Regions from separate parts of the Pseudomonas sp. 20P_3.2_Bac5 genome, predicted to be linked through region 1. Evidence: predicted binding sites of a transcription regulator. Region 1 holds the regulator's gene; each other region holds the start of a gene.
The links. Region 1 encodes sigma-54, which starts transcription at its own class of promoters, with help from an activator protein. Its sites were predicted from a motif close to ANTGGCATNNANNTTGCTNT; they were not measured.

Region 1 (3,131 bases):
GGTGTCGATCTTCAGGTCGGCGAGATCGGCAATCGGGCTCAGCAACTCGCTTTCGACCCGGATTGCCTCGGCCAGCGAGCGGTCCTGGTTGGTCAGCGGGTGGCGTCGACGGGTCTCCGAAAAACGCTTGAGCAGGGTTTCTTCATCGGCGTCGAGATACAGCACATCGCACTGGATATGGCGCGCACGCGCGTCGTCCAGCAGTTCCGGAAAGCGTGTCAGGTGGCTCGGCAGGTTGCGCGCGTCGATGGACACCGCGACCCGCGGCTGCAGCAATTCGGTATTGATCAGGGCGCTTTCCGCCAACTGCGGGAGCAGGCCGGCGGGGAGGTTGTCGATGCAGTAGAAGCCGTTGTCCTCAAGAACGTCGAGGGCGGTGCTCTTGCCCGAGCCGGATCGGCCGCTGACGATGACGAGGCGCATGCTCAGGGCTCGTTCTGCACGTCCAGGACGACCTGGTACAGGGCGGTACTGCTGTTGGCCGCACGAAGCCGGTCGCGGACATCCTTGCGATCGAGCATGCTGGCAATCTGGCGCAACAGTTCAAGGTGGGCGTCGGTGGCAGCCTCGGGCACCAGCAGAACGAACAGCAGGTCTACCGGGGCGCCATCGATGGCGTCGAAATCTATGGGGGCATCCAGGTGAAGCAATGCGCTGACAGGGCTTGCACAGCCCTTGAGGCGGCAATGGGGAATGGCGATGCCATTGCCAAATCCTGTCGACCCGAGTTTTTCTCGGGCAATCAGGGCTTCATAAACGGTCTGGCCGTCCAGATCAGGAACTTCTTTCCCGATCAGGTTGCCGATCTGTTCAAGTGCGCGCTTTTTACTGCCACCCGGCACGTTCACGAGGGAACGGCCGGGGGTCAGGATGGATTCAAGTCGGATCATGGATGAGGGGGATCAGCGTGCAGCCGTACCTTGCAGCAGGCTTTGCTGTTTTTCCTTGTGTTTTTTCAGTTGACGGTCGAGCTTGTCGGCCAAGGAGTCGATCGCGGCATACATGTCTGCATCTTCGGCGTTTGCTACCACTTCACCACCGGGAATCTGCAGGGTGGCCTCCACTTTCTGCTGGAGTTTCTCGACCTTCATGATCACCTGCACATTGGTGATCTTGTCGAAATGACTTGCTACACGCTTGAGCTTCTGCTCGACATAGTCGCGCAGCGGCGGAGTGACTTCTACATGATGTCCACTGATGTTGACTTGCATACTGCTTCTCCTTTGTTGCCGTGCATAAAGAGGCAGGTGTTGCGCCTGCCACTGAATTGCGATGGCACACCTCAGGGAAGGTCACATCAATCGCTTGCGCTCACTCGACGGTGCGATGCCGAGGGATTCGCGGTACTTGGCGACGGTGCGACGTGCTACCTGGATGCCTTGTGCCTCCAGTAAACCAGCGATCTTGCTGTCACTCAATGGCTTTTTCTGATTTTCCGCGGCAACCAGTTTTTTGATGATTGCGCGGATCGCTGTGGACGAGCATTCACCGCCTTCGGAGGTGCTGACGTGGCTGGAGAAAAAGTACTTCAGCTCATAGATTCCGCGGGGCGTGTGCATGTATTTCTGCGTGGTGACCCGGGAAATCGTCGATTCGTGCATGCCCACTGCTTCAGCGATGTCGTGCAGTACCAGCGGTTTCATCGCCTCGTCGCCATGGTCGAGGAAGCCGCGCTGGTGTTCGACGATCTGGGTCGCCACCTTCATCAGCGTCTCGTTGCGGCTTTGCAGGCTTTTGATGAACCAGCGGGCTTCTTGCAGCTGGTTGCGCATGAAGGTGTTGTCGGCGCTGGTGTCGGCGCGGCGTACGAAGCCGGCATATTGCGGGTTGACCCTCAGGCGCGGTACCGCTTCCTGGTTCAGCTCCACCAGCCAGCGATCGCTGTCCTTGCGCACGATCACGTCGGGAACCACGTATTCGGGTTCGCTCGACTCGATCTGCGAGCCAGGGCGTGGATTCAGGCTCTGGACCAGTTCGATCACCTGGCGCAGCTCGTCTTCCTTGAGCTTCATGCGGCGCATCAACTGGCTGTAGTCGCGGCTGCCGAGCAGGTCGATGTAATCGCTGACCAGCCGCTTGGCCTCGGCCATCCACGGTGTGTTGGCGGGCAGTTGGCGCAATTGCAGCAACAGGCATTCGCCCAGGTTGCGTGCGCCGATACCGGCGGGTTCGAACTGCTGGATGCGGTGCAGGACGGCTTCGATCTCGTCCAGTTCGATATCCAGTTCAGGGTCGAAGGATTCGCAGACTTCTTCCAGCGTCTCGTCGAGGTAGCCCTGGTTGTTGATGCAGTCGATCAGGGTTACAGCGATCAGTCGGTCGGTGTCCGACATCGGTGCCAGGTTCAACTGCCAGAGCAGGTGGCTTTGCAGGCTCTCGCCGGCCGATGTGCGGGTGGTGAAGTCCCACTCGTCATCGTCGTTGCTGGGCAGGCTGCTGGCGCTGGTCTGGTAGATGTCTTCCCAGGCGGTATCGACCGGAAGTTCGTTGGGGATGCGCTCGTTCCATTCGCCTTCTTCGAGGTTTTCCACAGTCGGCGCGGATTGCTCGAAGCTGCTCTCCTGGGACTCGGCAACAGGCTTGGACTCGGCGTTGTCGGCCATCGGATCGCTGTTGTCGAAGTCTTCGCCTTCTTCCTGGCGCTCGAGCATCGGGTTGGACTCCAGGGCTTCCTGGATTTCCTGCTGCAGATCCAGTGTGGAGAGCTGGAGCAAACGGATAGCCTGTTGCAACTGCGGGGTCATCGTCAGTTGCTGGCCCATTCTTAGGACGAGCGATGGTTTCATGGCTGGGGCTTAACACCTTATTCGCCGGCGCGCATGCGCCATCAACTACAGGGGCGCGCGGGCGCCAATTCTAAGCAAGATATATGCCTGAAACTGTAGCGTTTGCCTAGAGCGCTGTAACAATTAAGCCGCAATCGTGGCTGAATCGCAGCGCTCGGACCACTCCGATACGCGAGCCTACAGACGGAACTCGTGGCCCAGGTACACCTCTTTGACGAGCTGGTTGGCCAGGATGGTTTCCGAGTCGCCTTCGGCGATCAGTTGGCCATCGTTGACGATGTAAGCGGTTTCACAGATATCCAGCGTTTCACGGACGTTGTGGTCAGTGATCAGAACGCCAATGCC
Region 2 (3,131 bases), on a different contig from region 1:
CAGACAGCGCCGCCAGCGCGAGAATCAGGCGGTTGAGGAAGTCCAGCAGCTCGGCGAAATCCGCTGACAGATCATCGAGGCTTTGGGCTTCCCGTTGCAGCTCCACCAGCGCCTGCCAGTTCTCCCGCGAAAGCTTGCCGCGCACCTGCCCTGCCGCCCATTGCAGACGCTGAAGGTTGGCCCGCAGGCTGAAACCCCACGCCGGGTCGAGCAATGCCGTGCGCAAACGCGCGTCCAGCGTACCCTCGGCGGGCAACAGCGAAAGCTCCTCGGCCAGGGTCACGGCGGCATCCAGCGCTTGCGGCGAGTCGCCGTCAAGATAACCGCTCAGGAGAATTCGCAGCAGCCGCGCGCTGGCATCACAACGTTCGCAGTAGCGGCCAAACCAGAACAGGTTCTCCACCACCCGCGAGGGCAGATACGGGTCCTGGCGGATCAGGTCGGCCACGCCGAGGCTGCGACTGGCCTGCCATTGCTCGCCTTGAGCGGCGACCTCGCCGAGCACCCAGGTGTCCTTGCTCGCCCCGCCGCGCTGCATCGAGACCACCTCGGCATCCGCCTGCGCCGCCACCCGGGTCAATCCGCCCGGCAGCACCCGGTAGCCATCGGCACTGGCCACGGCATAGACGCGCATGCCCACCGGGCGCGCCTGCAAGTGATCGGCCTGCCACACCGGCGCCTGGGAAAGTTGCGCCAGTTCCTGGGCGACGTAAGCGTAAGGGCGCGCCCGCAGACGCCCGACCAGGGCCTGACGCTGGGCGTCATCCAGATCTCGCCCCAGCAACGGCTGGAAGCTCTGCGAAGGAAACGCCGGCTTGAACAGCAGTTCTGGCAGTTTTTCCACCGCCTGCTCCAGCGCCGCCGGCTCGCCGCACCACCAGGTAGCGATGGACGGCAGGCTCAGTTCTTCGCCGAACAGGCGCTGACTGATGGCCGGCAGGAAGCCAAGCAAACCGGGCGACTCCAGCACCCCGCTGCCCAAGGCATTCGCCACCAGCACCCGCCCCTGGCGTACCGCGTCCAGCAGGCCCGGCACACCCAGGGCCGAGTCGGTGCGCAGTTCCAGTGGGTCGCAGAAGTCGTCATCGAGCCGGCGCATGATCGCGTGGACCCGCCGCAGGCCGCTCAGCGTCTTGAGGAAGACCGTACCGTCGCGCACGGTCAGGTCGCTGCCTTCCACCAGCGGATAGCCAAGCTGGCGGGCCAGGTAAAGGTGTTCGAAATAGCTTTCGTTGAAGCGCCCCGGCGTCAGCAGCACCACCAGCGGCGCTTCCCGCTCGCTGGGCGCCAGTCGCGCCAGGCTCTGCTGCAGCGTGCGGAAAAAGCCGGCCAGGTGCTGCACATGAAGGTCGCGGTACAGCTCGGGAAAGGCGCGGGACACCACAGTGCGATTTTCCAGCGCATAGCCGGCACCGGACGGCGCTTGAGTGCGATCCGCCGTGACCCACCAACGGCCATCGGGGCCACGCGCCAGATCCGCGGCATAGACATGCAGGAAGGTCTGCTCCGGCACCGAAATGCCCTGGCACGGCCAGAGAAAATTATTGTGCCCATGCACCAGCTCGGCGGGCAGCAGGCCTTCGCCAATCAGCTGTTGCGGGCCATAGATATCCGCCAGCACCGCGTTGAGCAGGCGAGCACGCTGCGCCACGCCCTGGCCAATCGCCTGCCACTCGGCGGCGGGAATGACCTGCGGCAACAGGTCCAGCTCCCACGGCCGGTCGGCGCCGTCGGGGTCAGCGTAGATGTTGTAGGTGACACCGTTTTCCCGCAGTTGCCGGTTCAGCAGCGCCTGGCGCTGGGCCAGTTGCGCCGGGCTGCTGCGCTGCACATGGGCGTACAGCGCCTGCCAGTGCGGACGCACCGCGCCATCGGCGGCAAGCATCTCGTGATAGGTCGCGGCGCTCGGCGAAGAACGATCCGGCAGGTCAGCCATGGCAGTGCTCATTTACGGGCAGGGTGTCTCGGCGTCGTGCGCCAAGTGTTTTTGCACAGAAACGCGGCAAGAGTTATGCCACCGGGGCTTGCGCCGAGCATTCATTGAACATGAACAAAGGCCGGCGCACCAGGCGCCGGCCTTATGAAAGACAATGCACTGAACCAGTGCCTTGCAACGCCTCATGGCGGGGCATGTCATCCACAGGCCCCACCATGGACATCAGCGCGGCACAGCCGGCTGGCGAGGCTTGCGCGGGCCTTTGCCTTTGGCGGCGTCTTTGCGCGCCTTGGCGGCTTCCTGGTTGCGGGCGAAGGCGGCAGCTTTGGCCTCCTCGCGCTTGTCCCACGGTTTGCCGCCGTCGCTGGCACGCGGTGGCAGGCCGGTGTGCTGGGTCAGGATCTTCTGTTCCTTGCCCACCTTGTGGCTGCCCGCCGGGGTGGAGTTCTTGCGTCGGGCGCTCTGGTAGCTGTCGGTCGCCGGCTGGTGGGCCGGGATCAACTGATTCTTGCCCGAGCCGATCAGGTCGGCGCGGCCCATGCGTTCCAGCGCCTCGCGCAGCATCGGCCAGCCCTTCGGATCGTGATAGCGCAGGAACGCCTTGTGCAGGCGGCGCTGCTCATCGCTCTTGACGATGGTCACGCCTTCGCTCTTGTACGTGACCTTGCGCAGCGGGTTCTTACCCGAGTGGTACATGGCGGTGGCCGAGGCCATCGGCGACGGGTAGAACGCCTGCACCTGGTCAGCGCGGAAGCCGTTGCCCTTGAGCCACAGGGCCAGGTTCATCATGTCTTCGTCGGTGGTGCCCGGGTGCGCAGCGATGAAGTACGGGATCAGGTACTGCTCCTTGCCCGCCTCTTTCGAGAACTTCTCGAACATGCGCTTGAAGCGGTCGTAGCTGCCGATACCAGGCTTCATCATCTGGTTCAGCGGGCCTTCCTCGGTGTGCTCCGGGGCGATCTTCAGGTAACCGCCGACGTGGTGCGTCACCAACTCGCGCACGTACTCCGGTGATTCCACCGCCAGGTCGTAGCGCAGGCCCGAGGCGATCAGGATCTTCTTCACGCCCGGCAAGGCACGAGCACTGCGGTAGAGCTTGATCAGCGCCGAGTGGTCGGTGTTCAGGTTCGGGCAGATGCCCGGGAACACGCAGGACGGCTTGCGGCAGTGGGTTTCGATCTCGGTGCTCTTGCAG
Region 3 (3,131 bases), on a different contig from region 1:
GACCGTCGGTAACGGCGTGCGTCTGGCTGCGGTCTCGCAACAGTTCGGCCAGGGTGACATCAACAACACCGGCAACGTGCTGGACATGGGTATCCAGGGGCAGGGTTACTTCATCCTCAGCGACAACGGTTCGCTGAGCTACACCCGTTCCGGCGCCTTCCAGACCAACAAGGACAACTACGTCGTCACCAACGACGGCGTACGCCTGCAGGGTTATGCCGCGGACGAAAACGGCACCATCCTCAAGTCCGGTCTGACCGACCTGAAGATCGATACCTCGGCACTGGCACCGAAGGCCACCAGCCTGATCGACCAGGGCATCAACCTGAACTCCTCGGCCGACAGCATTCCGCTGCCGACCGCAACGCCGGCCGGCCCGACCTTCGTGCCAACCGACGAGACCACGTACAACAAGAAGTTCTCGACCGAGATCTACGATAGCCAGGGTAATAAACACACCATGGAGCAGTACTATCGCAAGACCGACCAGAACACCTGGACCATGTACACACTGGTCGACGGTCGCAACCCGCAGAACCCGGCGAGCACCTCGCCGCTGGTGGGCAGCATGACCTTCAAGTCCGACGGCACCATCAACACCATGACCGGTACGGTCGCGCCGGATGACAGCTTCGCGGTGGTCAACAACGTCTTCACCCTGAAGGGCTGGATTCCGTCGGCGTACAACGCTACTACCGGTACCTGGAGCCCGAACGGTTCCGTCGGCAATGCCGGCGGCATCCGCGTGGACATGAACTCGACGTCCTCCTACAACACCGAGACCGCGCGCCTGTCGCAGTCCCAGGACGGCTATGCCACCGGTATCCTGTCGAGCCTGAGCATCGACTCCACCGGCGTCATGTTCGCAAGCTTCAGCAACCAGCAGTCTCGCGCCATTGGCCAGGTGGCAATCGCCAGCTTCGCCAACGAGCAGGGTCTGCAGCAGCAGGGCGGTACGCGCTGGAAAGAGACCTACGCGTCGGGCATTCCTGGCGTCGACACGCCGAAGACCGGCACCCTGGGTTCGATTCAGTCCAACTCCCTGGAAGAGTCCAACGTCAACCTGACCCAGGAACTGGTCGAGCTGGTGAAGGCGCAGTCCAACTACCAGGCCAACGCCAAGACCATCTCCACTCAGAGCTCCATCATGCAGACCATCATCCAGATGACCTGATGATGGTGGCGCCGGTTCATCCGGTGCCCTGAGTGTTACGCGAGCCCCTTCCCGGTCCGGGCGGGGGTTCGTTGTTTTCGGAGGTATGTGATGAAGCGATCCCTGTGTCTTGTGCTGGTACTGTGGGCGGCCCAGTCCTGGGCGGCAATGGCGCCCTGGTACCGCTGGGAAAGCCAGGCCGATGGGCGTCTGGTGTGTTCGCAGCATTCGCCGGGCGAGGGCTGGAGGCAATTTGCCGGGCCCTTTAACAATGCCGGGTGCCGTCCCTGAATGTCCGGGGGCGGGATCTTGCCGCCAGCGGCAGCCTGCCGCCGATAATTTGTCTTTCTCTCTCTCCCTGAAACGACCCTCAATCGACAAAACCCCGAAAACACTGGGCTTTTGCACTCACTGCATTAATTGGTTCGAAAATTGCTTCACCGTGCCAGAGCAGCGGTGAACGGCAAGTGTTCGCCAGCGCAGCGGAGGATGACTGTGGACAAGATGCTATACGTGGCCATGACCGGCGCCAGCCAGAACGCGCTGGCCCAGCGGGCCCACGCCAACAACCTGGCGAACATTTCCACCAGCGGTTTTCAGCGTGACCTGGAGCAGGCGCGTTCGATGCCGGTTTTCGGTGACAGCTTTCCGGCGCGGGCCTATGCCATGACCGAGCGCCCGGCGACCGATTTCAGCCCCGGTGCGTTGCAGGAAACCGGCCGTGACCTGGACGTCGCCATTGGCGGCGACGGTTTCATCGCCGTGCAGGCGCCCGATGGCAGCGAAGCCTATGTGCGTACCGCGAGCCTGAACATTGACGCCGTTGGCGTCCTGCGCGCCGGCAACGGCATGCCGGTGATGGGCAACGGTGGTCCGATCGCCGTGCCGCCAGAGCAGAAGGTCGAGATCGGCCAGGACGGCACCATCAGCATCCGCGCCATGGGCGAAGGCCCGCGGGTGATGGCTGAGGTTGACCGGATCAAGCTGGTCAACCCGGACCTGAAGACCATGACCAAAGGCCTCGATGGCCTGATTCATACCAAGAGCGGCCAGCCCGCCGACGCCGATGCCAATGTGCAGGTGGTGTCCGGCTTCCTGGAAGCGAGCAACGTCAACGCCGTGGAAGAGATGACCTCGGTCCTCGCCCTGGCCCGGCAGTTCGAACTGCACGTTAAGATGATGAACACGGCCAAGGAAGGCGACGAAGCCATGGCTCGGGTTTTGCAAATCAGCTAATTACACAGGCGTAGCGCCGTAAAACAGGCGTACGAGGAGAACAGCATGCTTCCGGCTCTTTGGGTCAGTAAAACCGGTCTGTCCGCCCAGGACACCAACCTCACCGTCATCTCCAACAACCTGGCGAACGTCTCGACCACCGGTTTCAAACGTGATCGCGCCGAGTTCCAGGACCTGCTCTATCAGGTCAAGCGCCAGCCAGGTGCCCAGTCGACCCAGGACAGCGAACTGCCGTCGGGTCTGCAGGTCGGTACCGGTGTGCGCATCGTCGGCACCCAGAAAAACTTCATGACCGGCAGCCTGCAAACCACCGAGAACCCGCTGGATCTCGCGGTCAACGGCCGTGGTTTCTTCCAGGTTCTGCAGCCGGATGGCACCGTTTCCTACACCCGTGACGGCACCTTCCACCTGAACTCCGATGGTCAGGTCGTGACTGCCAACGGCTTCGCCCTGGAGCCGGCTGTTGTCGTGCCGCCAGATGCGCAGACCTTCACCGTTGGCCAGGACGGCACTGTGTCGATCACCACCGCCGGCAGCCCTGCCGCACAGGTCATTGGCAACATCCAGACCGCCGACTTCATCAACCCGGCCGGCCTGCAGGCCATGGGTGGCAACCTGTTCCTGGAAACCGCCGCCAGCGGCGCGCCGCAGATCGGTACCCCGGGCCTCAACGGCTTCGGCACCACCCTGCAGCAGACCCTGGAAAACTCCAACGTCAGCACCGTGGAAGAGCTGGTCAACA
Region 4 (3,131 bases), on a different contig from region 1:
CTTCCAGGGCTTCTTTCAGGCTGCCACAAACCTGTGGAATTTCCTTGGCCTCTTCAGGCGGCAGGTCATACAGGTTCTTGTCGGCGGCATCGCCAGGGTGGATCTTGTTCTGGATACCGTCCAGGCCGGCCATCAGCAGTGCTGCGAAGGCCAGGTACGGGTTGGCAGCCGGGTCCGGGAAGCGCGCTTCGATACGGCGGGCTTTCGGGCTGGAAACGTAAGGGATACGGATCGAAGCGGAACGGTTACGAGCCGAGTAGGCCAGCATTACCGGGGCTTCGAAGCCTGGAACCAGACGCTTGTAGGAGTTGGTCGAAGGGTTGGTGAAACCGTTCAGAGCCTTACCGTGCTTGATGATGCCGCCGATGAAGTACAGGGCGGTATCGGACAGGCCGGCATAGCCTTCGCCAGCGAAGGTGTTCTTGCCGTCTTTCCAGATCGACATGTGAACGTGCATGCCCGAGCCGTTGTCGCCGTACAGAGGCTTCGGCATGAAGGTCGCGGTGCGGCCGTAGGCATCGGCAACGTTGTGCACGACGTACTTCAGGGTTTGAACTTCGTCGGCCTTCTTCACCAGGGTGTTGAACTTGACGCCGATTTCGTTCTGGCCGGCAGTCGCCACTTCGTGGTGGTGAACTTCGACGGTCTGACCCATTTCTTCCAGTGCGTTGCACATGGCAGTACGGATTTCGTGGTCATGGTCGAACGGCGGAACAGGGAAGTAGCCGCCTTTGACGCCTGGACGGTGGCCTTTGTTGCCGCCTTCGACGTCCTGGTCGGACATCCAGGAACCTTGCTCGGAGAAGATCTTGAACATCGAGCCGGAGATGTCGGACTTGAACTTCACTTCGTCGAAGATGAAGAACTCTGGCTCTGGACCGGCGAATACGGTGTCACCGATCAGGGTGCTTTTCAGGTGCTCTTCAGCGCGCTTGGCGATCGCACGTGGGTCGCGGTCGTAGCCTTGCATGCTCGAAGGTTCGATGATGTCGCAGACCAGGATCAGGGTCGGCTCTTCGGTGAACGGGTCGAGGACGGCGGTATCGTCAACCGGCATCAGGATCATGTCGGAGGCTTCGATGCCTTTCCAGCCAGCGATGGAGGAACCATCGAACATCTTGCCGACTTCGAAGAAGTCGTCATCCAGCGCATCACGGGCTGGCATGGTCACGTGGTGCTGAGTGCCTTTGGTGTCAGTGAAGCGCAGATCAATCCATTTAACGTCATGATCTTTGATGAGTTGAACCGACTTCGACATAGTGTCCTCCGGGTGGGGTAGAGCTTGCCTGTGCAGCCCTTTAATTTGGGTGATGCCGGGCGCGAATACTCGGCCAAGGCAACCTGCCTCACAAGGGAGCAAATTGCATGCCAGTGCCCCGAAGTGGAATTTTTGCCCCAATCTCAAGCGTTTCAGCCAGTCCTGGCGGATTTCCGGCTTTTTTGTGCACTCTTTAGGCGCGTAAATTTGTCGAGGCGACCCAAAACAGTGCAGCGAAAACCTTCTGTACAAAAGTTGGTCAAACCTTGAGCAATTTCCGCTATAATCCGCGCCCCCCTTTTTCGGCTGGCCACTCGCGCGCTGTTTTCATGAAACTAATCGTCAAAGTCTTCCCAGAAATCACCATCAAGAGCCGGCCGGTTCGCAAGCGTTTCATCCGTCAATTGGCCCGCAACATTCGCACCGTGCTCAAGGACCTCGATCCTGCGCTCGCGGTCGACGGTGTCTGGGACAACCTCGAGGTGGTGACCCGCATCGAAGACGAGAAGGTGCTGCGCGAGATGACCGAGCGCCTGAGCTGCACGCCGGGTATCGCGCATTTCCTGCAGGTTGATGAATACCCGCTGGGCGACTTCGACGATATCGTCGCCAAGTGCAAGGCGCACTTCGGCCACCTGCTGGCCGGCAAGCGCTTCGCCGTGCGCTGCAAGCGCGGCGGCCACCACGACTTCACCTCGATGGACGTCGACCGTTATGTTGGCAGCCAGTTGCGCCAGCAGTGCGGAGCCGCCGGCATCGACCTGCGCACCCCTGAAGTCCAGGTGCGCATCGAGATTCGTGACAAGCGCCTGTACGTGATCCACAACCAGCACAAAGGCATCGGCGGTTACCCGCTGGGCGCGCTGGAGCAGACCCTGGTGCTGATGTCCGGTGGTTTCGACTCCACCGTCGCCGCCTACCAGATGATGCGTCGCGGCCTGATGACCCATTTCTGCTTCTTCAACCTGGGTGGCCGTGCGCACGAGCTGGGCGTGATGGAAGTTGCTCACTACCTCTGGAAGAAATACGGCAGCAGCCAGCGCGTGCTGTTCGTCAGCGTGCCGTTCGAGGAAGTGGTGGGCGAGATCCTCGGCAAGGTCGACAACAGTTATATGGGCGTGACCCTGAAGCGCATGATGCTGCGCGCCGCCAGCAACATCGCCGACCGCCTGCAGATCGATGCACTGGTGACCGGCGAGGCGATTTCCCAGGTGTCGAGCCAGACCCTGCCGAACCTCGCCGTGATCGACTCGGCCACCGAGAAGCTGGTACTGCGCCCGCTGCTGGCCAGCCACAAGCAAGACATCATCGACCAGGCCTACGAAATCGGCACCGCCGAATTCGCCAAGCACATGCCCGAGTATTGCGGCGTGATTTCGGTGAACCCGACTACCTGCGCCAAGCGTCACCGTGTCGACCACGAAGAGAAGCAGTTCGACATGGTCGTGCTGGAGCGCGCCCTGGAGCGTGCTCGCCTGGTCTCGATCGACAACGTGATCGATGAACTTGGCCAGGATATCCAGATCGAAGAAGTCAGCCAGGCGCTGGCCGGGCACGTGGTGATCGATATTCGTCACCCCGACGCCCAGGAAGACCAGCCCCTGGAACTGGACGGCATCGAGGTCCAGGCCTTGCCGTTCTATGCCCTCAACAGTCGCTTCAAGGAACTGGATGCTACGCGCCAGTACCTGCTGTATTGCGACAAGGGTGTGATGAGCCGGCTGCACGCTCACCACTTGCTGAGTGAGGGACATGCCAATGTGCGCGTTTATCGTCCGACATAAGACGCCCGGGCTGTATGGCGGCAGTATCCGCCACCGCCCTCCCGACCGACGGGTCCGCTGAGCGCCGTTCATTCATATTCGCCACCTAG

Region 2: NTD88_RS09735 (circularly permuted type 2 ATP-grasp protein) is a predicted target of sigma-54. The motif match lies at 2,000-2,019, and genes of this name have one in related genera.
Region 3: NTD88_RS12065 (flagellar basal body rod protein FlgF) is a predicted target of sigma-54. The motif match lies at 1,573-1,592, and genes of this name have one in related genera.
Region 4: glnA (type I glutamate--ammonia ligase) is a predicted target of sigma-54. The motif match lies at 1,354-1,373, and genes of this name have one in related genera.

The regions. Positions count from the first base shown of each region.
Region 1 covers NZ_JANLOA010000137.1:96,251-99,381, forward strand. The annotation lists gene rapZ (RNase adapter RapZ) at 1-423, opposite strand, end outside; gene ptsN (PTS IIA-like nitrogen regulatory protein PtsN) at 426-890, opposite strand; gene hpf (ribosome hibernation-promoting factor, HPF/YfiA family) at 903-1,211, opposite strand; gene NTD88_RS28085 (RNA polymerase factor sigma-54) at 1,293-2,786, opposite strand; gene lptB (LPS export ABC transporter ATP-binding protein) at 2,964-3,131, opposite strand, start outside.
Region 2 covers NZ_JANLOA010000060.1:25,278-28,408, forward strand. The annotation lists gene NTD88_RS09735 (circularly permuted type 2 ATP-grasp protein) at 1-1,936, opposite strand, end outside; gene NTD88_RS09740 (YgiQ family radical SAM protein) at 2,159-3,131, opposite strand, start outside.
Region 3 covers NZ_JANLOA010000066.1:197,485-200,615, reverse strand. The annotation lists gene flgE (flagellar hook protein FlgE) at 1-1,174, shown strand, start outside; gene NTD88_RS12070 (hypothetical protein) at 1,265-1,444, shown strand; gene NTD88_RS12065 (flagellar basal body rod protein FlgF) at 1,649-2,389, shown strand; gene flgG (flagellar basal-body rod protein FlgG) at 2,435-3,131, shown strand, end outside.
Region 4 covers NZ_JANLOA010000016.1:60,346-63,476, reverse strand. The annotation lists gene glnA (type I glutamate--ammonia ligase) at 1-1,258, opposite strand, end outside; gene thiI (tRNA uracil 4-sulfurtransferase ThiI) at 1,588-3,042, shown strand.